Regions from separate parts of the Rossellomorea marisflavi genome, predicted to be linked through region 1. Evidence: predicted binding sites of a transcription regulator. Region 1 holds the regulator's gene; the other holds the start of a gene.
What was found. The regulator Rex, encoded in region 1, represses fermentation and respiration genes when NADH is low (regulators of the CRP and FNR family bind a similar motif). The targets are predictions, from matches to a motif close to TTGTGAAATATTTCACAA.
Positions count from the first base shown of each region.

Region 1 (7,510 bases):
GACAGGAAGGACTTCCTGGATGTTGCCGATCTTTTTATCCGTGATCAGGATGTACGGATTATCAAGGACCGCTTCCATTTTGTCTGAGTCTGTCACCATGTATGGAGATGCATATCCACGGTCGAACTGCATACCTTCTACGACGTCAAGCTCAGTCGTGAATCCTTTTGATTCTTCGATGGTGATGACACCGTCGTTGCCTACGCGCTCCATGGCTTCAGCAATCAATTGGCCGACTTCTTCGTCCGCTGCAGAGATCGCTGCAACTTGTGCGATGGATTCTTTGCCTTCGATTGGTTTAGAGATGGCTTTCAGCTCTTCGACAGCCCCTTGGACAGCCTTCTCGATCCCTTTACGTACGCCGACAGGGTTTGCTCCTGCTGTTACGTTTTTAAGACCTTCACGGATCATCGCTTGCGCTAGGACCGTTGCAGTCGTTGTACCGTCACCGGCGATTTCATTTGTTTTGCTTGCGACTTCCGCTACAAGCTTCGCACCCATGTTTTCGAATGCATCTTCAAGCTCGATTTCTTTCGCAATGGTTACACCATCATTGGTGATGAGTGGAGAACCGAATTTCTTCTCAAGTACAACATTGCGACCTTTTGGTCCAAGTGTTACTTTTACTGCGTTTGCTAATTGGTCTACCCCGCGAAGCATGGAACGGCGTGCTTCTTCGCTGAATTTAATTTCTTTAGCCATTTCAAACGTCCTCCTTTAATATCAGTTCATGGTTGGTGCGTATATGTGTTGATTCGATTAATTATTCGCCTACGATGGCAAGGATATCGTTGTCACGAAGGATGAGATATTCTGTGCCTTGGTATTTCACTTCTGTACCAGAGTATTTACTGAAGATGATTCGATCGCCTACAGACACTTCAAGAGCGACGCGCTCACCGTTGTCAAGAACGCGACCTGTACCTACAGCGACAATCTTACCTTCTTGCGGTTTTTCCTTAGCAGAATCCGGGAGTACGATACCGCTTGCTGTCTTTTCTTCTGTTTCGACTAGCTCGATTACGACGCGATCACCTAGTGGTTTTAACAAGTGAAACAACCTCCTTGAAAATATGTAGATTGGTTTTTAGCACTCGCTTAACATGAGTGCTAACACAGTTATTATATTAAATAATTCGTTTTCATTTTGCAAGAGTCCTGCTTAAAAATTTTTTCGTCATTTTCCCCCTTTTTTCACACCTCACTATCCTATGTGGCGATTCCCGGCAATATTCCCATGACCGTGAGATTTGAACAGTTCCGCATTTATTAGTAGAATTGTACAAGGGTCTGTCCTGTCAGGCCTAAGGCTTGCTTAAAAGGAGATAAAACGTTGAATAAACATTATGGATACATTTTGATCGCCTATATTGTCATGCAGCTCGCCGGTGCGGTTGGACCGCTCCTGTTTTATAAGGCCGGCACAGAAGTGTTTGGACAGACGAAAGAATACATGCAGCAGGTGGCCGTCGGTTCCTGGCTGATCTTCAGCTTTGCCGCGACCTTGATCATCGTCCTGCTCATCCTGAGAAAAAGCTCACCATCGAAACTTAAGCTCGAGCGCTCTGCCCCTGCAGGCGCCGGGATTTCCATCGTCTGGGCCGTCGTCGGGATCTTCATGGCGTTCTTCGCACAAGCCATCGCCATCCAGATCGAGACCCTCCTCGGCATCCAGGCCGGTTCTGAAAACACACAGAACATCATGGGCATCGTGGACAATGTTCCCCTTGCCATGATCGTCGTTGCCATCATCGGGCCGATCCTGGAAGAAATCGTGTTCAGGAAGATCATTTTTGGGGCACTCTATCAGCGAATGAACTTTTTCTTCGCCGCATTGATCAGCTCCGTGATTTTCGCCCTTGCCCACTTCGAGCCGGTACATGTGATCCTGTACTCTGCCATGGGCTTCACGTTTGCCTTCCTATATGTACGAACGAAACGAATCCTCGTACCGATCTGCGCCCATGTGGCCATGAATACGATGGTGGTCATCATGCAGACCGTCTACCGGGATGAAATCGAAAAGATCATGAATGAAGCTGAAAAAATACAAGGATTTATTGGAGGTTTCCTATAATGAGACGATCACCCCTGTTCTCCGGCGTGATTTACATTCTTCTTGGGGTGCTGTTCACCTATTTTGCCATCCATACGGTCCGGGATACAGGCTGGGGATTTTTCACCTATATGCTGATCTTCCTTGCCACGCTGGACTTTGGTTCGGGCATCCGCATGGTCCTGCTCCACTTCAGGATCAAGCAGCAGCTGAACCAGAAGAAATAAGCCGCTTAAAACAAAAACCGGATCCATCCGACTTCGTTTCCATGAAGATCGGGTGGATCCGGTTTTCTTTATCCTTTGCGCTGTTTCAACTCTTCTTCCACGCGTTCGATTTCCATCTGCTGCTCGGCCTCAAGGTATTTCTTGTAGCCGATCCGTGAAATCGCGATGCTGATTTCATAAAGGACCAACATCGGCAGGGTCACCATCATATGGGAGACGATGTCCGGCGGCGTGATGAGGGCGGCGATCACAAGGAGGATGAAGTAGGCGACTTTCCTTGCCTTCGCCATCATCATCGGCGTGATGATCCCGAGCCTCGTCAGGAACAGCATCACCACTGGCAGCTGGAACAGCAGACCGAATGGAAGGGTGATCTGGAAGAGGAATTGGAAGTACTCATTAATCCCGATCACCTGCTGGATATCGAGATCTCCTGATAGCCGCATCATGAACGATACAACATACGGGAACAGAATGAAGTAGGAAAATGCCAGTCCACCTAGGAACAGCAGGACGGACACCGGTATGTAGCTCAGGGTCACCTTCCGCTCCTTCTCATAAAGACCGGGGGATATGAATGACCATACTTGATAGAGGATAACCGGTGACGTCATGACCGCCGCGATGAACATGATCATTTCCATATAGATCTTGAGTGGATCCGTCACGCGGAAGGCATTCATCGTCATTTCTTTTGCTTCATCCGCATGCTGCAGGTACTTGATGAGCGGTTCGGCAAGGAAGAAGCTTGCCACAACGGCTAACAAGAAGAAAACGACTACAAACATGAGTCGTTTCTGCAATTCTCCTATATGTTCAAAGACTGTCATATCCTTTTGAGTTTGACTCATGGCGCACATCCTACTTTACTTGGCTTTACTTGGCACTTTTGTTCTTATCGTCTTCATCATCCGCTAAGCCTTTGGTTGCGTTCTTGAATTCACGTAGTGTATTGCCGGCTGCTTTGCCAAGCTCCGGTAATTTTTTCGGGCCAAAAATTAAAAGGGCCACCACTGCAATCAGCACCATACTTCCAGGACCTACCATAATGAGACACCTCCCCTTATATGCTTCTATCATAACGCAAATGGTCAGAATTTTCTATTCCGTTACGATTCCATCTTGTGACATTTCCGTGTCTTCCCCTGAGTAATGCTTGAGGAAGTAGACAAGTGACTGAAGTTCCACGGCCAGATCGATGTGATGGACCCTGATATGATCAGGAACCGTCAGGCGTGCAGGTGTGAAGTTCAGGATCCCCTTGATCTTCGAAGACACAAGGCGATCTGTGATATTTTGAGCAGATGAGGCCGGCACAGTCAGGATCGCGACTTCGATATCCATCCCCTTCAGCTTCTCCTCCAGCTCATCCATATGGTGGACGGGCACATCGCTGATTTCCGTCCCCACCTTCGTTTCATCCACCTCGAAGGCCATTTCGATCTTTGTATTGTTATTCTTTATGAAATTGTAATGAAGAAAAGCCGTTCCGAGATTCCCCACGCCGATCAATACGACCTTCGTCAGTTCATCCTGGTCAAGCGTTTCCCTGAAAAAGGATAGGAGATAATTCACATTATACCCATAGCCCTTCTTCCCTAACGCTCCAAAATAGGAGAAATCCCTCCGGATGGTCGCGGAATCCACTTTCACGGCTTCGCTTAACTCCTTCGACGATACCCGCTGCTTACCTGAAGCATACAGATTCTTGATGAAGCGGTAGTATAGCGGAAGGCGCTTGGCCGTTGCCTGTGGAATTTTCGTTGTTTCCTGATTCATCTCTTGTATTCCCCCACATCTTATAAACCCTCTTCTTCCTGGTCTGTCAGCGCTTCCAAAAAGAAGGTATATCTTTTATCTATTTTCCATCATACACTCTATTCTATCCTATTTGTATCCAGATTAATAGTCATAGTTCCTCCCCTTTTATTGCCGTCCACCTGGGAAATACGGTACACTAGCACTAATGAAACAGAGGTGAACCGACATGATTCTATTACAAGTGAATCAGCTGACCAAAAATTTTGGCGCAGATAATATATTGACCAATATCAAATTGGAGATCCAAACCAAGGACCGGGTCGCCCTCGTCGGCCGCAACGGTGCCGGCAAATCGACCCTCCTGAAGATCATCGCAGGCCAGCTGTCCCATGACTCCGGAGAGATCACGAAGCCAAAGGGTGTGAGCATCGGCTACCTGGCCCAGAATACAGGCCTCGAGTCGGAGCTTTCCATTTGGGGCGAGATGCTGACGGTATTCGAACACCTCCTCCAACAGGAAAAGCAGCTTAGGAGGTTGGAAGCAGAGATGGCGGATCCGTCCGTCTATGAAGATGAAGACCGCTATCAGCGGGTACTGAAGGAATACGACGAACTTCAAGTCACCTTCAAGGAGTCCGGTGGCTATCAGTATGAAGCCGATATCCGCTCCGTCCTCCACGGATTGAATTTCGCTTCCTTCGACCACGGGACGAAGATCTCCACCCTTTCCGGTGGTCAGAAGACCCGCCTCGCCCTTGCGAAGCTCCTCCTGACCAAGCCTGATATCCTCATCCTCGATGAGCCGACGAACCATCTGGACATCGAGACGCTTTCCTGGCTCGAAGGGTATCTTCAAGGCTATCCGGGTGCCGTACTCATCGTTTCACATGACCGCTACTTCTTGGATAGCGTCGTGAACCAGGTGTATGAGATTTCCCGGAACCGGAGCAAGAAGTTTGTGGGGAACTACAGCAAATACCTCGAACAGAAGGCGCTGGATTACGAGAAGGATCTCAAGCTCTATGAGCGCCAGCAGCAGGAGGTCGCAAAGCTCGAAGACTTCGTCCAGCGCAATATCGCCCGTGCCTCCACCACAAAGATGGCCCAGAGCAGGCGAAAGAAACTTGAGCGCATGGAACTTATGGACAGGCCGCAAGGTGACGAAAAGTCTGCCTCCTTCGCCTTCCAGATCGATCGCCCGAGCGGGAATGACGTCCTTCACGTCAATGACCTCACCATCGGGTACGAGGACGGGGAAGCCATCGCCTCCCATATCGACTTCTCCATCAAAAAAGGGGACAGCATCGCCCTTGTCGGACCGAACGGGATCGGTAAGTCCACCCTCCTCAAGACCCTGGTGAACAAGTTGCAGGCACTGAGTGGGGACTTCAAATTCGGATCCAATGTATCCATCTCTTACTATGATCAGCAGCAAGCGGACCTTTCGTCTAACAAATCGGTCCTCAATGAACTGTGGGATGAATACCCGATGAGGAATGAAAAAGAAATCAGGACCGTCCTCGGGAACTTCCTCTTCACGGGTGAAGACGTCCTGAAACCCGTCAACACCCTGAGCGGAGGGGAAAAGGCCCGCCTCGCCCTCTCCAAGATGATGATGGAAAAAGGCAACGTCCTCATCCTCGATGAGCCGACGAACCATCTCGACCTAGATAGCAAAGAGGTGCTCGAGAATGCCCTTATCGACTACCCGGGCACGATCCTGTTCGTATCCCATGACCGCTACTTCATCAACCGCATCGCCACCAAGGTGATCGAGCTATCCACAGGCGGATCCACCGAATACCTCGGGGATTACGACTACTATCTCCATAAACTTGCGGAGCAGGAAGAGCTCGCCGCCCTGGAACAGACGAATGCAGAACCGGTCAAGGCTACGCAGCAAAAGCAGTCGCATAAGATTGATAAAGAAGCCAAAAAGCTTGAGCGTCAACGAAAACGGCGCATTGAAGAGATCGAAGAGAAGATGACCGTACTGGAAGGGTCCATCGAAGAAAAAGAAACCCTCCTGTGCGATCCGGATATTTTCCAGGATCACGAACGGGTTCAGACTTTGAATGACGAACTGACCATTGCCAAAGAAGAAATGGATGTTCTTTTGGAAGAGTGGACGGAGCTGGAAGAATTAGTGGAAGAGTAAAACAGAAGCGGTTCAAGGTCGAAATGACCTTGAACCGCTTCTTTGGTTAGTGAGATGGTATAAACGGGTAAAGTATAGGGAAGTGCTTCTTTTAGAAAAAACCCTCCACTATTCATCCACATGATTATCCACATTTCCACCCTCGTCATTTCTATATCCACAATCGTTTTCCACACTATCCACAATTATCGGTTGATTTATCCACATTATCCACATTCCAAATTCTACATATCCCCAACTGTTTTTCACAATCCATTCACATCTTACGCACTACTTATCCCCAAATTATCCACAGACTGTTGATAAAACGTACGTTCCCAATAAAAAACCTCGAACGGACGATTCCATTCGAGGTGTAATCTTATTAAAACTGTTCCAGATCCAATCCCGGATTTGCGTTCATATCCAGTCCGCCACGCTTGCCTTGTTCAAACAGGATGGTTCCTGCAGCGGCAATCATGGCCGCATTATCCGTACACAGGGACAGGGGCGGGACGATGAGCTCACACGCATGGCTTTCAAACGTGGTCTCCAACGTCTCGCGCAGCCCTTTATTGGCCGCAACTCCACCTGCTAGAAGAAGTTGTCCCACACCGTATTCTTCCACAGCCCTTTTCGCCTTCGTCACGAGTACATCAATGACGCTTGCCTGGAAGCTTGCTGCGAGATCCTCCGGCTTGATCTCATTCCCCTTCTGCTTTGCATTATGGAGAGTATTGATCACGGACGACTTTAAGCCGCTGAAGCTGAAATCATAGGATCCTTCCTCAAGCCACGCCCTTGGAAGGTCGATGACCGGCTCCCCTTCATGGGCCAGACGATCGATATGGGGACCACCAGGGTACGGGAGCCCTAGCGTACGGGCCACTTTATCATATGCCTCCCCGGCTGCGTCATCACGCGTCTCCCCGATCACTTCGAACTCACCGTGCCCCTTCATGAGGACAAGCTCCGTATGCCCTCCTGATACCACCAGGGATAGGAGGGGGAACGTCATTTCATGAATGAGGCGGTTGGCATAGATATGTCCGGCAATATGATGGACACCGACCAACGGTTTGTTATGTGCAAATGCAAGGGCCTTGGCTGCATTGACGCCAATTAACAGCGCTCCTACAAGTCCCGGTCCTTCCGTCACCGCGATGCAGTCGACGTCTTCCATCGTCATCTCTGCTTGATCGAGGGCTTCCTGGAGGACAAACGTCACCTGCTCCACATGATGCCGCGACGCAATCTCCGGCACGACACCACCGAAGCGCTTATGGCTTTCAATCTGAGATGAGACAACATTACTGACGATTTCCGTCC
Region 1 is NZ_CP081870.1:327,122-334,631, reverse strand. Features, by position in the region: gene groL (chaperonin GroEL) at 1-702, opposite strand, end outside; gene groES (co-chaperone GroES) at 764-1,051, opposite strand; gene K6T23_RS01850 (CPBP family intramembrane glutamic endopeptidase) at 1,334-2,077, shown strand; gene K6T23_RS01845 (YdiK family protein) at 2,077-2,283, shown strand; gene tatC (twin-arginine translocase subunit TatC) at 2,352-3,134, opposite strand; gene K6T23_RS01835 (twin-arginine translocase TatA/TatE family subunit) at 3,160-3,330, opposite strand; gene K6T23_RS01830 (redox-sensing transcriptional repressor Rex) at 3,385-4,062, opposite strand; gene K6T23_RS01825 (ABC-F family ATP-binding cassette domain-containing protein) at 4,271-6,202, shown strand; gene tsaD (tRNA (adenosine(37)-N6)-threonylcarbamoyltransferase complex transferase subunit TsaD) at 6,567-7,510, opposite strand, start outside.

Region 2 (7,510 bases), 680 kb from region 1:
CTGTCTTCAGGAAGACCTTTCGTTGTGCGGATTTGATCCAACAATTCTTTATGGTTGTGGTCGAGCCAGCTTAGCATTTCACCTTCGAAGCGACGGATATCCGCAACCGGAATATCATCAAGATGACCCCTTGTAAGCGCGTAGAAGATCATGACTTGTTTTTCAACCGTTAATGGCTTGTTCAAGTCCTGTTTCAATACTTCTACTGTACGCGCTCCACGGTTCAACTTCGCCTGTGTCGCTTTATCAAGGTCGGAACCGAACTGAGAGAATGCTTCAAGCTCACGGAACGCTGCAAGGTCAAGACGCAGGGTACCGGATACTTTCTTCATTGCTTTGATCTGTGCGGATCCACCTACACGTGATACGGAAAGACCTGCGTTGATCGCCGGACGTACACCGGAGAAGAATAGGTCAGATTGCAAGAAAATCTGTCCATCAGTGATGGAAATAACGTTAGTCGGGATATAAGCGGAGATATCTCCTGCTTGCGTTTCAACGAATGGCAATGCCGTGATGGAACCTCCACCTTTTGCATCGCTGAGCTTCGCTGCACGCTCCAACAAACGGGAGTGCAAGTAGAATACGTCACCAGGGAATGCTTCACGACCTGGAGGACGGCGAAGGAGCAAGGAAAGCTCACGGTATGCCGATGCTTGTTTAGACAAGTCATCATATACAACAAGTACATGCTTACCATTATGCATGAACTCTTCACCCATCGTGATTCCACAATAAGGCGCAAGGAATAGCATCGGTGCCGGTTGTGATGCAGATGCCGTCACGACGATTGTATAGTCGAGGGCACCATGCTTACGCAGTGTTTCCACAGCATTACGAACCGTTGATTCCTTTTGTCCGATTGCCACATAAATACAGATCATGTCTTGATCTTTTTGATTAAGGATTGAGTCGATGGCTACAGACGTCTTACCTGTCTGACGGTCACCGATGATCAATTCACGCTGTCCGCGTCCGATCGGCACGAGTGCATCGATCGCCTTGATTCCCGTTTGAAGCGGCTCATGTACGGATTTACGATCCATTACACCAGGAGCTGCGCCTTCAATCGGGCGTGTTTTCGTTGTAGGAATCGGTCCAAGACCATCGACTGGTTGACCCAGTGAGTTTACAACACGACCTACAAGTTCCGGTCCAACCGGTACTTCCATGATCCGTCCGGTACGACGAACCTCATCGCCTTCACGAATGTCTTTATAAGGCCCAAGAATAACGATACCTACGTTGTTTTCTTCTAAGTTCTGTGCCATACCCATGACACCAGTAGAAAATTCAACAAGCTCTCCAGCCATGACATTGTCGAGGCCATGAGCACGAGCGATACCATCCCCGATTTGGATGACAGTACCTACATCGCTTACCTTCATCTCAGACTGATAGTTCTCAATTTGCTTCTTTATCAGCGCGCTGATTTCTTCCGCCTTGATGCTCATGAATTTCACCCCTCATTTATACGAAAGTTAACGAACCAGTTCACGTTCCAGACGATTCAACTTACCGGCAAGCGTACCATCGAAGATCCTGTTCCCAATACGGATCTTCAAGCCTCCGAGGATGTTGTTGTCTATCACATTCTCGATTCTAAGTGATTGTTTACCTACTTTTTTAGCAAAAGATGTGGAAACGGCTGTTTTCTCATCTTCAGACAGTGGACGTACAGAGTACACGATGGCATCCGCGATTCCGCGTGCTTCGTTGGAAAGATCGATGAATGCATCGACCACTGCCACGACCTGATCTTCACGATGACGATCGGTCAGGAGTAATAATGTATTCAGGACAGGTGCAGAGACCCCCGCAAACGATTCCTGGATCAAGGTTTTCTTCTTGACCGCCGTAAGCTTCGGATTCTCAAGCAGACTGTTCAATTCTTTGTTTTCTGTAAAAACGGTTTTCACTGCGCGGAGCTCTTCTTCGATCGCTTCAAGTTTCAGTTGCTCCTGGGCGATTTGAAAGAGGGCAAGTGCATAGCGTTTTGCGACTGTGGAGCTGCTCATCGCTGATCTCCTGCCTCTTTGATGTAGTCGTTGATCAATTGTTCCTGATCTTCAACCGAAAGCTCCTTCTCGATAACCTTCGACGCGATCATGACAGATAGGGATGCCACTTGCTCACGCAGGGCAGCCATCGCTTGATCTTTCTGCGTCTCGATTTCGCGCTTCGCTGATTCTTTCAGGCGTTCTGATTCCTGGCGGGCTTCAAGGATGATCTGACTGCGTTGGTCATCCCCTTGCTTCTTCGCGCTTTCAATCAGGGTCAGGGCTTCCTGACGTGCCTCTTTCAATAGCTCACGCTGTTCTTCGAGGTACTTGCTTGCTTCCGTACGGCTCTTTTCTGCCGCATCGATCTCCCCTGCTATATGGTTCTCACGTTCTTGCATGATGCCCATCAACGGGCCCCAGGCAAACTTTTTCAATAACGCAAGAAGGACTAGAAACAGGACTAGCTGTACTATAATATCTCCACCTGTGAAGCCTCCTCCGGCTCCAAGGACAAATGCGTTTGATAGCACGCGGTTTCACTCCCTTCAAGAGTCAATGCCTTATATGGTACTGCCTTATTTAATGGCCGTGACGCCCCCATCCCCTGAGAGGTCAAAGGACCGCCCGACCTTTCATTCAAAGTCAGGGTGTAACTTTACATAAAGGAATGGCGAAGGTTCTCATCGAATGATCTTCGCCATTTAAACCTACTATTATCGATTCATTACGATGAACGCGATAACTACCGCGATGATAGGAATCGCCTCAACCAATGCAACCCCGATGAACATAGTAGTTTGGAGCATTCCGCGAGCTTCCGGCTGACGAGCGATCCCCTCTACTGTACGTGACACGATAAGACCGTTACCAATACCTGCACCTAGTGCTGCTAATCCGATTGCAATTGCTGCTGCTAAAAGACCCATTCCCATTTTAATTTTCCTCCTTTAAATGTATAGAAATCTGAGTTTAATATTGTTTTGTTCAAAAAGAACAGGGTATATATTAATGGTCATGACTAACTTTATGAGACATATAGACCATCGTTAACATAACGAAAATAAATGATTGGATTGCTCCAATGAATACCGAGAAACCTTGCCATGCAAGCGTCGGGATGATAGCTCCTATGAGACCACCGATTCCCTGGTGGGCTAAACCTGTAATCAATAGCGATAGCAGGATCTCACCCGCGTAAATGTTACCGTAAAGACGCAGACCAAGCGTCAGGGTGTTTGCAAATTCTTCAATGATCTTAAGCGGGAATAAGAAACCCATCGGTCTGAAGAAGTCTTTACCATACTCACTGAAGCCTTTCATCTTGATGGCGTAGTAGTGTGTCAACACAACAACCAGTACGGCCAGTGTCATTGTGACGACCGGATCGGCTGTTGGAGATTTCCACCAAAGTGTATGGTCGATCACGACCGAAAACGGAAGGCCTAGCATATTTGATACAAAAATATACATGAGGAGAGTAAGACCCAACAGATGGAAGCGACCTCCAGTCTTCCAATCCATATTACTCTTCACGATGTTCTTCACAAAATCCATAACCCATTCCATGAAGTTTTGAGCGCCCGTTGGCTTTAGCGCCAGTCTGCGGGTACATAACACGGCAATTAAGAATACGACCACGGTCGCCACCGTCATCATCATGACGTTTGCCAGGTTGAATGTAAGGCCCAAAAATTCAGCTGTAGGATTTTCATGTTGCAATGAAATTCACCTCTCTTCCCCGCTATTTATGTGGCTGTAGCTGCTGAATAAAATAATCTATCATAATAACAATATAAATTGTCATTAATCCAATGATCGCGCTGTACAAATGAAAATATTCTGGATACTCGATTGCGATGATTGCAACAAAAGCAGCTCCCGCCATCCTTGAGTATGTACCTAATGACCGGACCTTCTGACCTGCCACGACGGCATCCCCGAAGCGCAACGTTCTCCTCATGATCAGCCAGTGACTGAACAGACTTACGCTTGTCCCTAAGATGAGCCCAAGGAAAATAGACTGATAGGAAGTGAAACCCCAACCGAGGACGTAAAAGGAAAGGAGGAAAAGTATGTACTTCCGATGCCTGTTAAAGAGCTCTTGAAGTTCTGGCATTGACATTAATCTCCCGAATAGAAATGTTGGACTGTGCGAAGCATGGTGTAGATTCCTGTTGTTAACCCGAGAAGCAGTCCAATGATTAAGAATAGTGGTTCGGTGTCCCATAATCCATCCAGCCATCTCCCCCCGAAGATTCCGATTAACATGGAACCAACCAGCTGAGACAGAATGGCAGAATACAAGGCCACCCCTTGATACGGGCGTCGATTTGGTTGACGCATAGTGTCATCCCCACACAGGAATTATAGTGGAAAAACATAGATATAAAACCGTTTTCATTCTGTGGAAGTTTTTGTGAAAACCTTACCATTCTATATCCTTTGTAAGCATACAATAGGGTAAAATCAATGTCAATGCGTACAAAGTAAAAAGTCCACAACCTATCCGAGTGTTCCAATATTGTTCACATTTTAAACACAAAATAAGAAAAGCGGAAGGGGCTTGTTCTGATGCGATTCACAACAACCTAAATCATTCACTATGTATTCATTTATCCTACTTAACTATTCGTTTCACTCAACATTGCTCACCACTGAGCAAACTACCCGAGCATTAAGATACCACAGATTTCGGTGAGACAAAAGAGGAAACTACTGGTTTGTGCCTATTTTTTTACGAAAAAGAAAAAAGGTACACGCATGCAAGCGTGTACCTTCTATATTATATTCATTCATTTGGAGAGAATGAGTCTGGTCGATCTTCAAGATGACCGAAGTGATAGCGGATCGCTTGGGCAATCCTGTATGAAGCCAGTCCGTCTCCGTACGGGTTGGCCGCTTTGGACATGGAGCTGTGGGCTTCAGGATCGGTGAGAAGTTCATTGGCTAGCTTGTAAATGTTCTCTTCTTCATTCCCGGCGAGCTTCAGCGTACCTGCTTCGATTCCTTCCGGGCGCTCTGTCGTATCACGAAGCACAAGGACGGGCACCCCAAGGGATGGCGCTTCCTCTTGAACCCCTCCGGAATCGGTGAGGATCAAGTGTGCCCTGGAGGCAAAGTTGTGGAAGTCGATGACATCAAGTGGTTCGATCAAATGGATGCGGGGATCCCGGCCCAACACTTCATCCGCCACTTCACGTACAGCAGGATTCAAGTGCACCGGATATACCACTTGGATATCTTCCTGTTCTTCCACCAGGCGCTTGATGGCCCGGAACATATTTCTCATCGGCTGTCCGAGGTTTTCCCGGCGATGCGCCGTCAACAATACGAGGCGATCTGATCCGATTCGATCCAGGACCTCATGGTGATAATCTTCTTTGACCGTCGTCTTCAAAGCATCGATGGCCGTATTCCCTGTTATGAAGATGCTCTCTTCCTTCTTGTTCTCTTCCAGAAGGTTACGCGCCGATTTGTCTGTAGGAGAGAAGTGAAGATCAGCCATGACACCAGTCAGCTGGCGATTCATCTCTTCCGGGAATGGCGAGTACTTGTTCCAGGTACGAAGGCCAGCTTCGACATGACCCACGGCAATCTGATTATAATAGGCTGCCAAACTCGCCACGAAGGTGGTGGTCGTATCCCCGTGTACAAGGACAATATCGGGCTTGGCTTCCTTCATGACACGATCCAGCCCTTCGAGACCACGGGTCGTGACATCGATCAATGTTTGCCTGTCCTTCATGATGTTCAGGTCGTGATCAGGATTGATATCGAAGATGGACATGACCTGATCCAGCATTTGACGATGCTGGGCGGTAACCGTCACGATTGTTTCAAAGCTTTCCGGATACTTCTTCAGTTCAAGGACAAGTGGTGCCATCTTGATGGCTTCCGGCCTTGTCCCAAAAATGGTCATCACCTTGATCGGATTCGCCAATGATTTCATCACCCTTCTTATTTCGTTCCGTATAGACGGTCGCCTGCGTCACCGAGACCAGGTACGATATAGCCTTTTTCGTTGAGCTTTTCATCTAGGGCCGCAATGTAGATATCCACATCAGGATGCGCTTCTTTAATGGCTTCGACACCTTCAGGACATGCAACAAGACACATGAAACGAATGCTTTGGGCACCGCGCTTCTTAAGGGAATTGATTGCCTCGACGGCAGATCCCCCAGTTGCGAGCATCGGATCGACGAGGATGAAATCGCGCTCTTCTACGTCACTTGGGAGTTTCACATAGTATTCAATCGGTTTGAGGGTTTCCGGGTCGCGGTAAAGGCCGACGTGACCTACTTTGGCTGCAGGGATCAGCTTCAGGATCCCGTCAACCATGCCTAGTCCTGCACGCAGGATCGGTACGATTCCCAGTTTCTTTCCTGCAAGGGTCTTTGCCTGTGCAGGGCTTACCGGCGTTTGAACCTCGATATCTTCAAGGGGCAGGTCGCGTGTGATTTCGAATGCCATGAGTGTGGCAACCTCATCCACCAGCTCGCGGAATTCCTTTGTACCCGTTTCTTTATCACGGATGAATGTTAACTTATGTTGGATCAATGGATGATCAAATACGTATACTTTTCCCACTCGACTCTCTCCTTTAAGTTTGATTTATGTAAATAAGCGGTAGACTTCCTTTACACCTCTGATAATTGTACATAAAAGCGTTTTGAAGAGCAACACGGGATTCAGGGTGTAATCGAATCGTTACATATTCTACATGTTCTATGATTCTATCAGTCCAGCAAAAAGCCCCCCGACCATGATGATCAAAGGGGCTTGCACATTATTGCTCAGGATACAATTCGAATCGGCTGGTAAGATCCGTTACACGCTTGCGTGCTTCTTCCAGTTTGGTTTCATCCTCATGGTTTTTCAGTGTAAGGGCGATGATCGACGCGATCTCGTCCATCTCTCCTGCACTGAAGCCCCTGGATGTAACGGCTGCTGTGCCGATACGGATACCACTGGTAACGAACGGGCTTTCCGGATCGAACGGGATGGTATTCTTATTCACGGTGATGCCGATCTCATCAAGGACTTTCTCAGCTACTTTTCCTGTCAGGCTCAATGAGCGCAGGTCGATCAGCAATAGATGGTTGTCAGATCCTCCGGAAACAAGGTTGATTCCTTCTTTCGTAAGGCCTTCCCCAAGACGGGCTGCGTTATCAATGATGTTTTGAGCGTACTCTTTGAACGAATCCTGCAGTGCCTCACCGAATGCCACAGCTTTTGCCGCGATGACGTGCATCAATGGACCCCCTTGGATACCAGGGAAAATGGATTTGTCAATTTTCTTGGCAAACTCTTCTTTGCACAGGATCATGCCGCCACGTGGTCCGCGAAGCGTTTTATGTGTGGTTGTCGTAACGAAATCGGAATATGGTACAGGATTCTGGTGAAGTCCTGCAGCCACAAGGCCCGCGATGTGAGCCATATCCACCATGAGGTAGGCACCTACTTCATCGGCGATTTCACGGAACTTGGCGAAATCGATTTTGCGTGGG
Region 2 is NZ_CP081870.1:3,947,175-3,954,684, forward strand. Features, by position in the region: gene atpA (F0F1 ATP synthase subunit alpha) at 1-1,454, opposite strand, end outside; gene K6T23_RS20385 (F0F1 ATP synthase subunit delta) at 1,482-2,018, opposite strand; gene K6T23_RS20390 (F0F1 ATP synthase subunit B) at 2,015-2,533, opposite strand; gene atpE (F0F1 ATP synthase subunit C) at 2,717-2,929, opposite strand; gene atpB (F0F1 ATP synthase subunit A) at 3,009-3,722, opposite strand; gene K6T23_RS20405 (ATP synthase subunit I) at 3,745-4,119, opposite strand; gene K6T23_RS20410 (AtpZ/AtpI family protein) at 4,125-4,346, opposite strand; gene wecB (non-hydrolyzing UDP-N-acetylglucosamine 2-epimerase) at 4,792-5,943, opposite strand; gene upp (uracil phosphoribosyltransferase) at 5,961-6,590, opposite strand; gene K6T23_RS20425 (serine hydroxymethyltransferase) at 6,790-7,510, opposite strand, start outside.
Region 2: K6T23_RS20410 (AtpZ/AtpI family protein) is a predicted target of Rex. The motif match lies at 4,570-4,587, and genes of this name have one in related genera.